DNA from 3 places in the Rothia sp. ND6WE1A genome. Region 3 is predicted to be linked to each of the others. Evidence: predicted binding sites of a transcription regulator. Region 3 holds the regulator's gene; each other region holds the start of a gene.

Region 1 (3,279 bases), on a different contig from region 3:
AGTACCCGCCGAAAAAATTTCAATACCCAACTGGTCGGTGGCGACCATGAGTTGTTCTTTTGCTTTCTCTAACTGGTGGACCGCTTCGGCAACATTAGCGGAAACACCAGTCACGAGCTCCACCGTATTATCTAAAAATTCACCGGTAATATGCGGGCCGGTGGAAGCATCTAGCAGTTCAGGAGAAAGTTCCTCTATCAAATCGAATACTTCTTGCGCTCGTGAGGTGAGCTCCATGCTCTTGCTATCGACGAGCGCTAATTCCCACTCAACACCGAGGGTTGATTGAGCCGATTTGGCGAATGAAATCACTAAGGTTCTCCTGAACGATGAGAAGTAAGGCGTCTGACTTTAATGATAGGTCAGCGAAAAAGTGGATTTTACATACGAGTACACATAGTGAGATGTCTCTCAGGGTGCTAGAAAAGGGAGGCTCTTATCCGGTAAAAGTCATCAGCGGTTGGGCCGATAATGCCAAGCGTCGAGATGCTGTGCCTTCCCCTAGCCTCGTGACAATCAGAGTGCCTTCAACGGAACCCTTTTTCTTCTTGCTCTGCCCCAGGAGCTTTTTACGTAGTTGCTCAGGAACAATATCTACCCCGCGTTTTTTGATGGTAAGCGTACCGATGTTTTCTTCGCGCACCCATTTTTTCAACACTTTTTCTTGCAGAGGCATCTCGCCAAGAATTCTATAGCCGCTCACGGCAGGGGAGTCTAGCTCCTTGTCGGCGCTGAGATAGGCAATGTGTTCGTCTATCAAATGTGCACCGAGCTGATCCGCGAGTTCACTCACCAGGTGCGCACGCACAATAGCGCCGTCGGGTTCGTAGAGGAAACCTTCAATCTCGCCCGAATCCGCCGGGGGAACCTCAACGTCATCGATAGCGCTGGTGATTTCAAAGAGTATTTCAGGTTCCAGTGGATGAGGGGAAAGCAACGTTGCACTGCGGCGCACGTTCTTACGGGCGAGCGCATTGAACCACAGAACTACTTCTACCACTTGGCCGCCGTGGCTAATCCATTGGGCTTCGCACTGCTCGGGAATTTCATGATGGGGGATTCCCGGCCCCATCTTCACACCCATGGGGATACCGGTTTGAGCCAGTTTCACCACAAACGATAGGGGAGGAGAGAACGCTTCGGCGTCGAAAATTCGAGACGAGGTTCGCCCCTGCTCCACTGTGCGTCGGGCAGGATCTAGCCAGAGCCCTTGAACGGGGTTTCCTTCGTTATCTTTTAGCTCAGATATATCGAGGTGCTCAACATTTCCCACTTTCACCATCGAACGAGGGTAGTCGGAGAGATTATGGGCAGTCATAGCGGCGGTAGCTTCATCAAGCTCCACCGCAAGCACGCTCATGCCCGCGCGCGAAAATTCTAGAGAATCTGCTCCGATGCCACACCCTAAGTCTGCAACCGACACCACGCCAGCTTCTTTGAAACGCTGAGCATGCAAACGCGCCACTGACGCACGGGTTGCTTGCTCGAAACCAGGCTCGGTCAACACCATTTTTTGAGCGGCTTCGCCAAATTTAGAGAGTGCCTGCGTGCGCAGCTTCGCTTGATTCAAAATGGCGGATACGGAGGGAGGGCCAAACCCTTCAGCTCGCAGAGCACTGGCATATTCCAGAGCATCCTTCTGCAGGTAAGGGACGAATCGGTCCACGGTTTCAAGTTCTCGCGCAGATAGTGCAAGCGCCGGAGGCGAAGAAAGTAAAGACATCACTGCTCATCTTAGCGAAGACATCCGGTGCGCTCATCGCGAAACGCGCGCGCTTTCTTGACCCTGAAACGCCAGCGGTTCTAAAGTTTGTATTAGCACTTGACCGCTCACAGTGCTAAACGCCTTCGAGGGCGGCACCGCGACGACGTCCTTGATAGCTCTCTGGAAACGGTCACCCATCATAAGATTTCATCATCGATGAAGGAGTAATAATGTCTTCCATCAAGCCTCTTGAAGATCGCGTAGTAGTTCAGATTGTTCAGGCAGAGCAGACCACCGCGTCAGGTCTGGTAATTCCCGATACCGCTAAAGAAAAGCCCCAGGAAGCTAAGGTCGTAGCTGTTGGCCCCGGTCGCGTAGACGACAAGGGCAACCGCCTTCCCGTAGATGTAGCAGAAGGTGACACCGTTATCTTCTCCAAGTACGGCGGAACCGAAGTTTCCTTCGAAGGTCAGGACTACCTGATTCTTTCTGCCCGCGACGTTCTCGCAGTAATCTCCAAGTAAATTATTCCCACAAACTAAGGAGCTGATGAGTTCATGGCAAAACAGCTAGAATTCAACGATGCTGCTCGCAAGAGCCTCCAAGCCGGTGTGGATAAGCTTGCAGACACTGTCAAGGTCACCCTGGGCCCTCGCGGCCGCAACGTGGTTTTGGATAAGCAGTGGGGCGCACCCATCATTACCAACGACGGTGTTTCCATTGCCCGCGAGATTGAGCTGGATGACCCCTACGAAAACCTTGGTGCACAGCTTGCCAAGGAAGTAGCGACCAAGACGAACGACGTTGCCGGTGACGGTACCACCACCGCTACCGTGCTTGCTCAGGCATTGGTTGCCGAAGGGTTGCGTAACGTTACCGCAGGTGCGGCGCCTGGCGAGGTTAAACGCGGTATCGAGCTAGCTACCCAGGCAGTTTCGCAGCGCTTGCTCGATAACGCGCGCGAAGTTCAGGGCGAAGAAGTAGCTCACGTGGCTGCTATCTCAGCCCAGTCACCTGAAATTGGTGAGCTTCTCGCAGAGGCATTTTCTAAGGTCGGTCAGGACGGCGTCATCACCATTGAAGATGGCTCCACCACCGAAATCGAGCTGGATATCACCGAAGGTATGCAGTTCGACAAGGGTTACCTCTCACCTTCTTTCGTTACCGACGCAGAGCGTGCCGAGGCAGTTCTCGAAGATACCGCAATCCTGCTCTACCAGGGCAAGATTTCCACGGTTCATGAGATTATGCCCGTGCTGGAAAAGATTGTTCAGGCGAAGAAACCGCTGACCATCATTGCTGAGGACGTAGAAGGCGAAGCTCTCTCTACTTTGGTCGTCAACAAAATGCGCGGCAACCTCAACGTTGTTGCGCTGAAGGCACCCGGTTTCGGCGATCGTCGCAAGGCTATCTTCGAAGACCTTGCCATCTTGACCGGCGGCACCGTTATCACTAACGAACTCGGCGTCACTCTAGATTCAGTCACCATGGAGCAGCTTGGCTCTGCCCGCCGTGTGACCGTAACAAAGAACAACACCACCATCGTTGACGGCGGAGGTACCTCCGATGCTGTT
Region 2 (3,279 bases), on a different contig from region 3:
CGGGCTCAAGACCAGCGTTCTGAGCAATCTGCTTCAAAGGAGCGTCGATAGCAACCTTGACGATGTTTGCGCCAGTTGCCTCGTCGCCGGTCAGCTCGAGAGAATCAAGAGCCTTCACACCAGCCTGAATCAAAGCAACGCCACCGCCGGCTACGATGCCCTCTTCAACAGCTGCCTTTGCGTTACGAACGGCGTCCTCAATACGGTGCTTGCGTTCCTTGAGTTCAACCTCAGTTGCAGCACCTGCCTTAAGAACTGCGACGCCGCCAGCCAGCTTAGCCAAACGCTCCTGGAGCTTCTCACGGTCGTAATCAGAATCAGAGTTCGCGATTTCGCCGCGAATCTGAGCTACACGACCCTCGATAGCAGCCTGATCGCCTGCACCTTCGATGATGGTGGTTTCGTCCTTAGTCACAACAACCTTGCGGGCGGTACCCAGCAAATCGATGGTTGCCTGATCCAAAGACAGACCAACTTCTTCGGTAATAACCTGGCCACCGGTGAGGATAGCGATATCAGCCATCTGAGCCTTGCGGCGGTCACCGAAGCCGGGAGCCTTTACAGCAACCGACTTGATGGAACCGCGCATCTTATTGAGCACGAGCAGTGCAAGTGCTTCGCCCTCGATGTCCTCAGCAACAATCAACAGGGGCTTGCCCGACTGCATGACCTTCTCAAGAACAGGAACAAGATCCTTCACGTTGGAAATCTTGGAGTTCACAATCAAGATGTAGGGATCTTCAAGAACTGCTTCCTGGCGGTCAGGATCGGTGACGAAGTAACCGGAAAGAAAGCCCTTGTCGAAGCGCATACCCTCGGTGAGTTCGAGTTCAAGACCGAAGGTGTTGGACTCCTCAACGGTAATCACGCCTTCTTTACCGACCTTCTCCATTGCCTCAGCAATGAGCTTACCGATTTCCTTATCGCCAGCGGAGATGGATGCGGTTGCTGCGATCTCTTCTTCAGTTTCAACTTCCTTAGCGGAAGAAAGAAGCTCAGCGGTAACAGCCTCTACAGCCTTTTCAATACCGCGCTTGAGGGAAAGAGGATCAGCACCAGCTGCCACGTTACGCAGACCCTCGCGAACGAGTGCCTGAGCCAAAACAGTTGCGGTGGTGGTGCCGTCGCCAGCGACGTCGTCAGTCTTCTTAGCAACTTCCTTGACGAGCTCTGCGCCAATCTTCTCGTAAGGATCTTCGAGTTCGATTTCCTTAGCGATAGATACACCGTCGTTGGTGATGGTGGGAGCGCCCCATGCCTTCTCCAAAACAACGTTGCGACCGCGAGGGCCAAGGGTTACCTTCACGGCGTCTGCAAGGGTGTTGAGACCCTTTTCCAGACCGCGGCGTGCTTCTTCATCAAATGCAATAAGCTTTGCCATTTTTACTTAATCCCTCCTGGACTAAGAGAATTCTTACCTCTCTCAGCGGTGCCCGCGACGGACGACGCCCCGTACTCGCGCTCTTCACGAGCCAGTTGCGCCTCACCTACTGAAAGCAAAATTATTTCCCAAGGAAACTGCTACACCTAGCACTACGATTTAGCAGTTAGACTCCTCGAGTGCTAATTCAATCTTGACACTTGAAGCGAGCGAGCGCAAACATTCGCGGCCCCTACCCCTGCTTAATCGCCGTGAGCGCACAGGGCTTCCCCTGCCTCCCCAGCACTAGGGCGCCGGAGCCTCGCTTGCAGTTGCCGACGCCGTGGCGGTTTCCTGAGCAGCCACATTTTCTTGAAAGCTTCCTTCGGGGATTCCAGCAAAATCTGGTCCCAAAACTACCGAAATATCGGCAGGCGCGTCCTTTTGTTCCTCAAAGTAAGAGAAACCCAAACCATCTGCCACGGTGTTAGCTTCTGCAATGAACCCGTTGGCGTAGTAAACCATGGAATAGGGGATGCTCTCGCCCTTCCAGTTCGATGTAGCCGTGACGTTATAGCCAGCTTTTTTCATTTCGCGTTCAACTTCAGAAGCTGCACCGGGATAGGTGCCCGCGTTATAGATTTTCACGTTTATTTCTGAAGGGTCTTTAGGCGTTTGTTGGCTTTCGTTGGAGCTCTCCGAGGCAGGGTCGCTCACTGCCGCCGAAACGTTATTGGGAGCATCGGGGGCAAGCGTACGCGGCTGCACCACGAACATCACAGCGCCGAGAAGAAGCCCTAAAATACCCACGCATAGTATGGCAATCGTTCCCCCACGGGAAGTGGATTGATCGATTTGTTGCCCGCGGTAGGCTCCACGGCGGGCTGAGTCTTCGGGAACGTCATCGAATTCGTCACGGGGGTATGAGTTCACTGGGAATCTTTCGTTGTCAATCTTGCTACTCTCTAGGGTACACAGCAGGTCTAGGAGTCGCGGTGCTCACGCAGACGGCGGGTGAGTGCGGGCTCGATACGGATAGCGCGGGGGTCATCAATGAGTACATTAAGTTTCTGATAATAAGCAATAGGCCCCAGGTTAAGTTCTGCCAGAATAGCCTGTTCTTTGGCACCGGGGTATTTCCACCGTCGTTTCTCTAACGCCAGGATGGACCGTTCGGTGTCAGTCAGTTCCGCCCCTGCTTGATTTTCATCGCTCAATGACGCGCCAAGATCTTCCATATGCTCTGCACCCTCCCCTCGGTTAGTATTCATAGCCTAATCTTAAAACAGATTAATTTTTCATGTGCCCCTAAGGAGTAACCATGCCCGCTCAACCGCTCGATCAAATTATGGCAGCAGACTGGGCAGAAGCTTTAGCTCCGGTCGAATCCAATATTCGCGCTATGGGAAATTTTCTTCGCGAAGAACATCTAGCGCAACGGGTCACGCTACCCCCTGCACAAGATATTTTCAATGCTTTTCAAGCACCGCTAGCCGACGTGAAGGTTTTAATCATCGGTCAGGATCCTTACCCCACTCCGGGTCACGCTATGGGGCTCTCTTTTTCCGTGCATCCAGAAGTACGCCCGCTCCCTCGCTCGCTCCAAAATATCTATAAAGAACTTCATGCTGATTTGGGAATTACGCCTCCTGCCCACGGCGATCTTTCGGCGTGGAGCGAGCAGGGTGTCATGTTGATGAACCGCGTTCTTTCGGTAGAAGCTGGAAAAGCCGGCTCGCACCGTAACCTGGGCTGGGAAAAAATCACTACCCGCGCCATCGAAGCTCTTGCTGAGCGCGGCACACCTCTGGTTGGGCTATTGTGGGGGCGCGACGCTCGTAATTGCCGGCAAATGCTAGCGAACTACCCTTGCGTGGAGTCGGCGCATCCTTCTCCACTTTCCGCCTCGCGAGGGTTCT
Region 3 (3,279 bases):
AACTGGCCACTGCTTGATGCCCAGCGTGGAGGGTTTTACTGACTGCCACACATCAATGTAAGGATGTCCCACAATCTTGATATTGCCGCTGGCACCTTTAACGCGCATTGTGTCTTGAGAGATTCGGCTTTCCTTGCTTCCAGGCACCAGATGATCTACTAAAATACCTAGTTTGCGGTGCGCTGAAGGTTGGAAAGCTACCACCTTTTCCGCTAAATCGTCTATGCCGTGCAGGGGCTCAACAACAATACCTTCGACGCGCAGATCATGACCCCAAATTTTTTCAATAAGTTCGGCATCATGGATACCTTCCACCCATAGCCTGGAGGCCCGCGCCACCTGTGCTGGTGCGTCCTCCACCGCGAGAGAGCCAGAACGGCTCACCATTCGAGCCGCTTTTTGAGGTGCGCGTTTCGGCGCGATGACTTTAACCGGTTCACCTTCGAGTAGGAAACCAAAGCCCAGGGGGAAGGATTTGACTCTGCCTCGTGCGTCTTCCAGTCCCACGACCCTCATCCCACCGATTGTTTCAAGGGAAACGACGACGCCTACCCAGCCGCTCTGAACGTCTTCAAGGAGTAGCCCCGGCATGACGGGTACCTCCCGCAGCTGCTGTTTTTGAAATTGCTGGTTCATGGCAGAAAGATCTTGCGCTCCCCATTCATATCTATTGGGCATCGGTGCTCCTTTGCTTTGAGCGTACGAAGAGAGGTAGAGAAACCATAGGTATTAGAGTTGAACTAGCATTTCTTGCATTACAGTGCCAACTTTAAGATTTCGATATGGAGAAAAGGATTGTCATTGACACGTCAACATCAAATTCTTCAAGCCATTATCGAAGACTATGTCAGTTTACGTGAGCCTGTAGGTTCAAAAGCGCTGGTGGAGCGACATCAGCTAGGTGTTTCCAGCGCTACGGTGCGTAATGAAATGATGGCGCTAGAGGAGCAAGGGCTTATTCAAGCGCCCCATTCAAGTGCAGGACGTATTCCAACGGCAAAAGGTTATCGTTTTTTTGTTGACGAAATAGCCAAACCTAGGCCGCTAAAGCCCGCTGAAAAGAATGCGATTCATCGCTTTCTCGACTCATCAGATAGTTTGGATCAAGTCTATGAGCAAACGGTGCGGCTGCTATCTCAGCTCACCCATCAGGTGGCTGTATTGCAATTGCCCGTTGCTACTGGTGATTCGGTGCAGCATGTAGAAATTATTGAAACATCAGAGCTGACCGTGGCTGTTATCTTGATTGATAATTCAGGGCAGGTTCATCAAAAAATAATGGGACTTAAGCAACCCTTAGCATCAGCGGAGGATGCCCAGCAGAAAATACACTCTTTGGTGAAAAGCAAAAGCTTCTTTGAAGCACATAAAGCTATCGTAGCGCACAATGAATTACTGTCGAATATGAGCTTGCGAAGTATTCTTGCTGGTATAGACGATTTGTTACTCGCTCAACAAAATTCTCGGCTTCTCATCTCTGGCACCTCTTATCTTGCCAATGCTACCCACGATTTTTCTCAAAGTATTGCACCGATTCTTGAGGCACTGGAAGAACAGGTAACTATGCTTCAATTGCTGAATGCGATGGTGGCTGAAGAGGAAGTAACCGTTCGAATCGGAGCCGAGACACAAAGTCAGCCTTTGAGCGAGGCTTCTATTGTTGCTTCAGCTTATGGACCAGAAATCACTAGGAACCTTGGAGTGATTGGGCCAACCCGGATGGATTATTCATCGACGATGGCAACGGTTCGGGGAGTCGCTCAATATCTCTCAAGAATTTTGGGAACATGAGTTTCACTCACTAAACTTTTATCAGAATTTTGACGCCGATTAGAAAGCAGTAACTCTTTGAGCAACCACTATGAAACCCTGGGCGTGGCAAGGGACGCAAGCCCGGAGGAAATCAAGAAAGCTTATCGCAAGATGGCGCGCAAGCTCCATCCCGATATCAACCCTTCTCCTGAAGCCGCAGAGGAATTCAAGCGTGTGTCGCACGCGCACGATGTTCTATCTGACCCTGAAAAACGCCGTATCTATGACCAGACAGGTAACGAAAATGGTCAGGCTCAGGGTGGTTTTGGTGGTGGCGGCTTCGGCGGGTTCGGAGGTTTCTCAGATATTTTCGAAACTTTCTTCAGCCAGCAGCCGCAAGGGCCTGCGTCCAGAACTCGCCAGGGGCAGGATGCGCTCATCAACGTGCGCATTGATTTGAAGGATGCAGTTTTTGGTATCAACAAACCAATTACTGTTGACACCGCCGTAGTATGTGATGTTTGTGGGGGAGACGGTTGCGAACCCGGCACTCACCCTGAAACCTGCGAGATGTGTAAGGGGCAGGGTTATATGCAGCGTCAGGTTCAGTCCATCTTGGGAACTGTCGTGCAGCCGGTAGAGTGCCCCTCCTGTCAGGGGTTTGGCACCGTCATTAAGCATCCGTGTCAGGAATGCTACGGTGAGGGGCGTGTCCGCGAGCGCAAGCCTCTGACCGTTAAGATTCCTGCAGGTGTCAATAGTGGCGCTCGTATTCGTCTTTCCGGTGAAGGTGAGGCCGGCACCGCCGGCGGTCCTAACGGGGATTTGTATGTCGAACTCCGCATTAATCCGGATCCGACTTTCATGCGCGAGGGCGACGATCTTCACGCTCGGGTAGGTATTTCGATGGCGGCAGCCGCGCTGGGTACCACGATTTCTTTGGATACTTTTGACGGTGTGCAGAAGCTTGATATCAAAGCCGGTGCGCAATCGGGCGATGTGCTGACCCTTAAGGAACTCGGAGTGCAGCATCTTCGCAAGAATGGTCGGGGAGATTTGCATGTGCATATTGAGGTTCGCACTCCTACCGACCTCAGCCGTGAGGAAAAGGAATTGCTAGAGAAGTTCGCGGAGCTACGCCAGGAGGATTTGCAACAGAGCGAGACGATTTCTGAGAAGCAAGGATTCTTCTCTCGTATCAAAGATCGTTTCGATAAGTAGGGTGATTTTATAATGTCTGCACCTATTTTCTATCTTGTGGAGGGGGAGCTAGACGACGTCGCCGTGGGTGATGTAGTTGATGTGCAGGGGACCGAAGGTCACCATGCGCGAAATGTTAAACGTCTTCAGCTGACTGAAAAGATTGATCTCTCTGATGGAGAAGGTAAGCGGCTGCGCGGGGAAGTGGTTGAACTTCTTGACGATGGTCTAAGGGTTAAGGTTCGCCAAATTCAGTCTGCCCATGCAGGTACTGAGTTTATTGTGGTGCAGGCATTAGCTAAGAATGATCGTGACATTCTGGGGATT

Evidence for each region. The regulator HrcA, encoded in region 3, represses chaperone genes, less so after heat shock. The targets are predictions, from matches to a motif close to TTNGCACTCGNNNNNNNCGAGTGCNAA.
Region 1: a site for HrcA is predicted at 1,816-1,842, ahead of groES (co-chaperone GroES). Genes of this name have one in related genera too.
Region 2: a site for HrcA is predicted at 1,541-1,567, ahead of groL (chaperonin GroEL). Genes of this name have one in related genera too.

What each region holds. Positions count from the first base shown of each region.
Region 1 is NZ_LXTU01000031.1:11,577-14,855, reverse strand. Features, by position in the region: gene A7E48_RS03365 (glutamate--cysteine ligase) at 1-312, opposite strand, end outside; gene A7E48_RS03360 (class I SAM-dependent methyltransferase) at 437-1,723, opposite strand; gene groES (co-chaperone GroES) at 1,933-2,229, shown strand; gene groL (chaperonin GroEL) at 2,263-3,279, shown strand, end outside.
Region 2 is NZ_LXTU01000027.1:33,180-36,458, forward strand. Features, by position in the region: gene groL (chaperonin GroEL) at 1-1,381, opposite strand, end outside; gene A7E48_RS03015 (LytR C-terminal domain-containing protein) at 1,667-2,293, opposite strand; gene A7E48_RS03020 (DUF3263 domain-containing protein) at 2,344-2,631, opposite strand; gene A7E48_RS03025 (uracil-DNA glycosylase) at 2,682-3,279, shown strand, end outside.
Region 3 is NZ_LXTU01000051.1:59,462-62,740, reverse strand. Features, by position in the region: gene A7E48_RS06545 (DUF3097 family protein) at 1-678, opposite strand, end outside; gene hrcA (heat-inducible transcriptional repressor HrcA) at 796-1,791, shown strand; gene dnaJ (molecular chaperone DnaJ) at 1,849-2,973, shown strand; gene A7E48_RS06530 (16S rRNA (uracil(1498)-N(3))-methyltransferase) at 2,986-3,279, shown strand, end outside.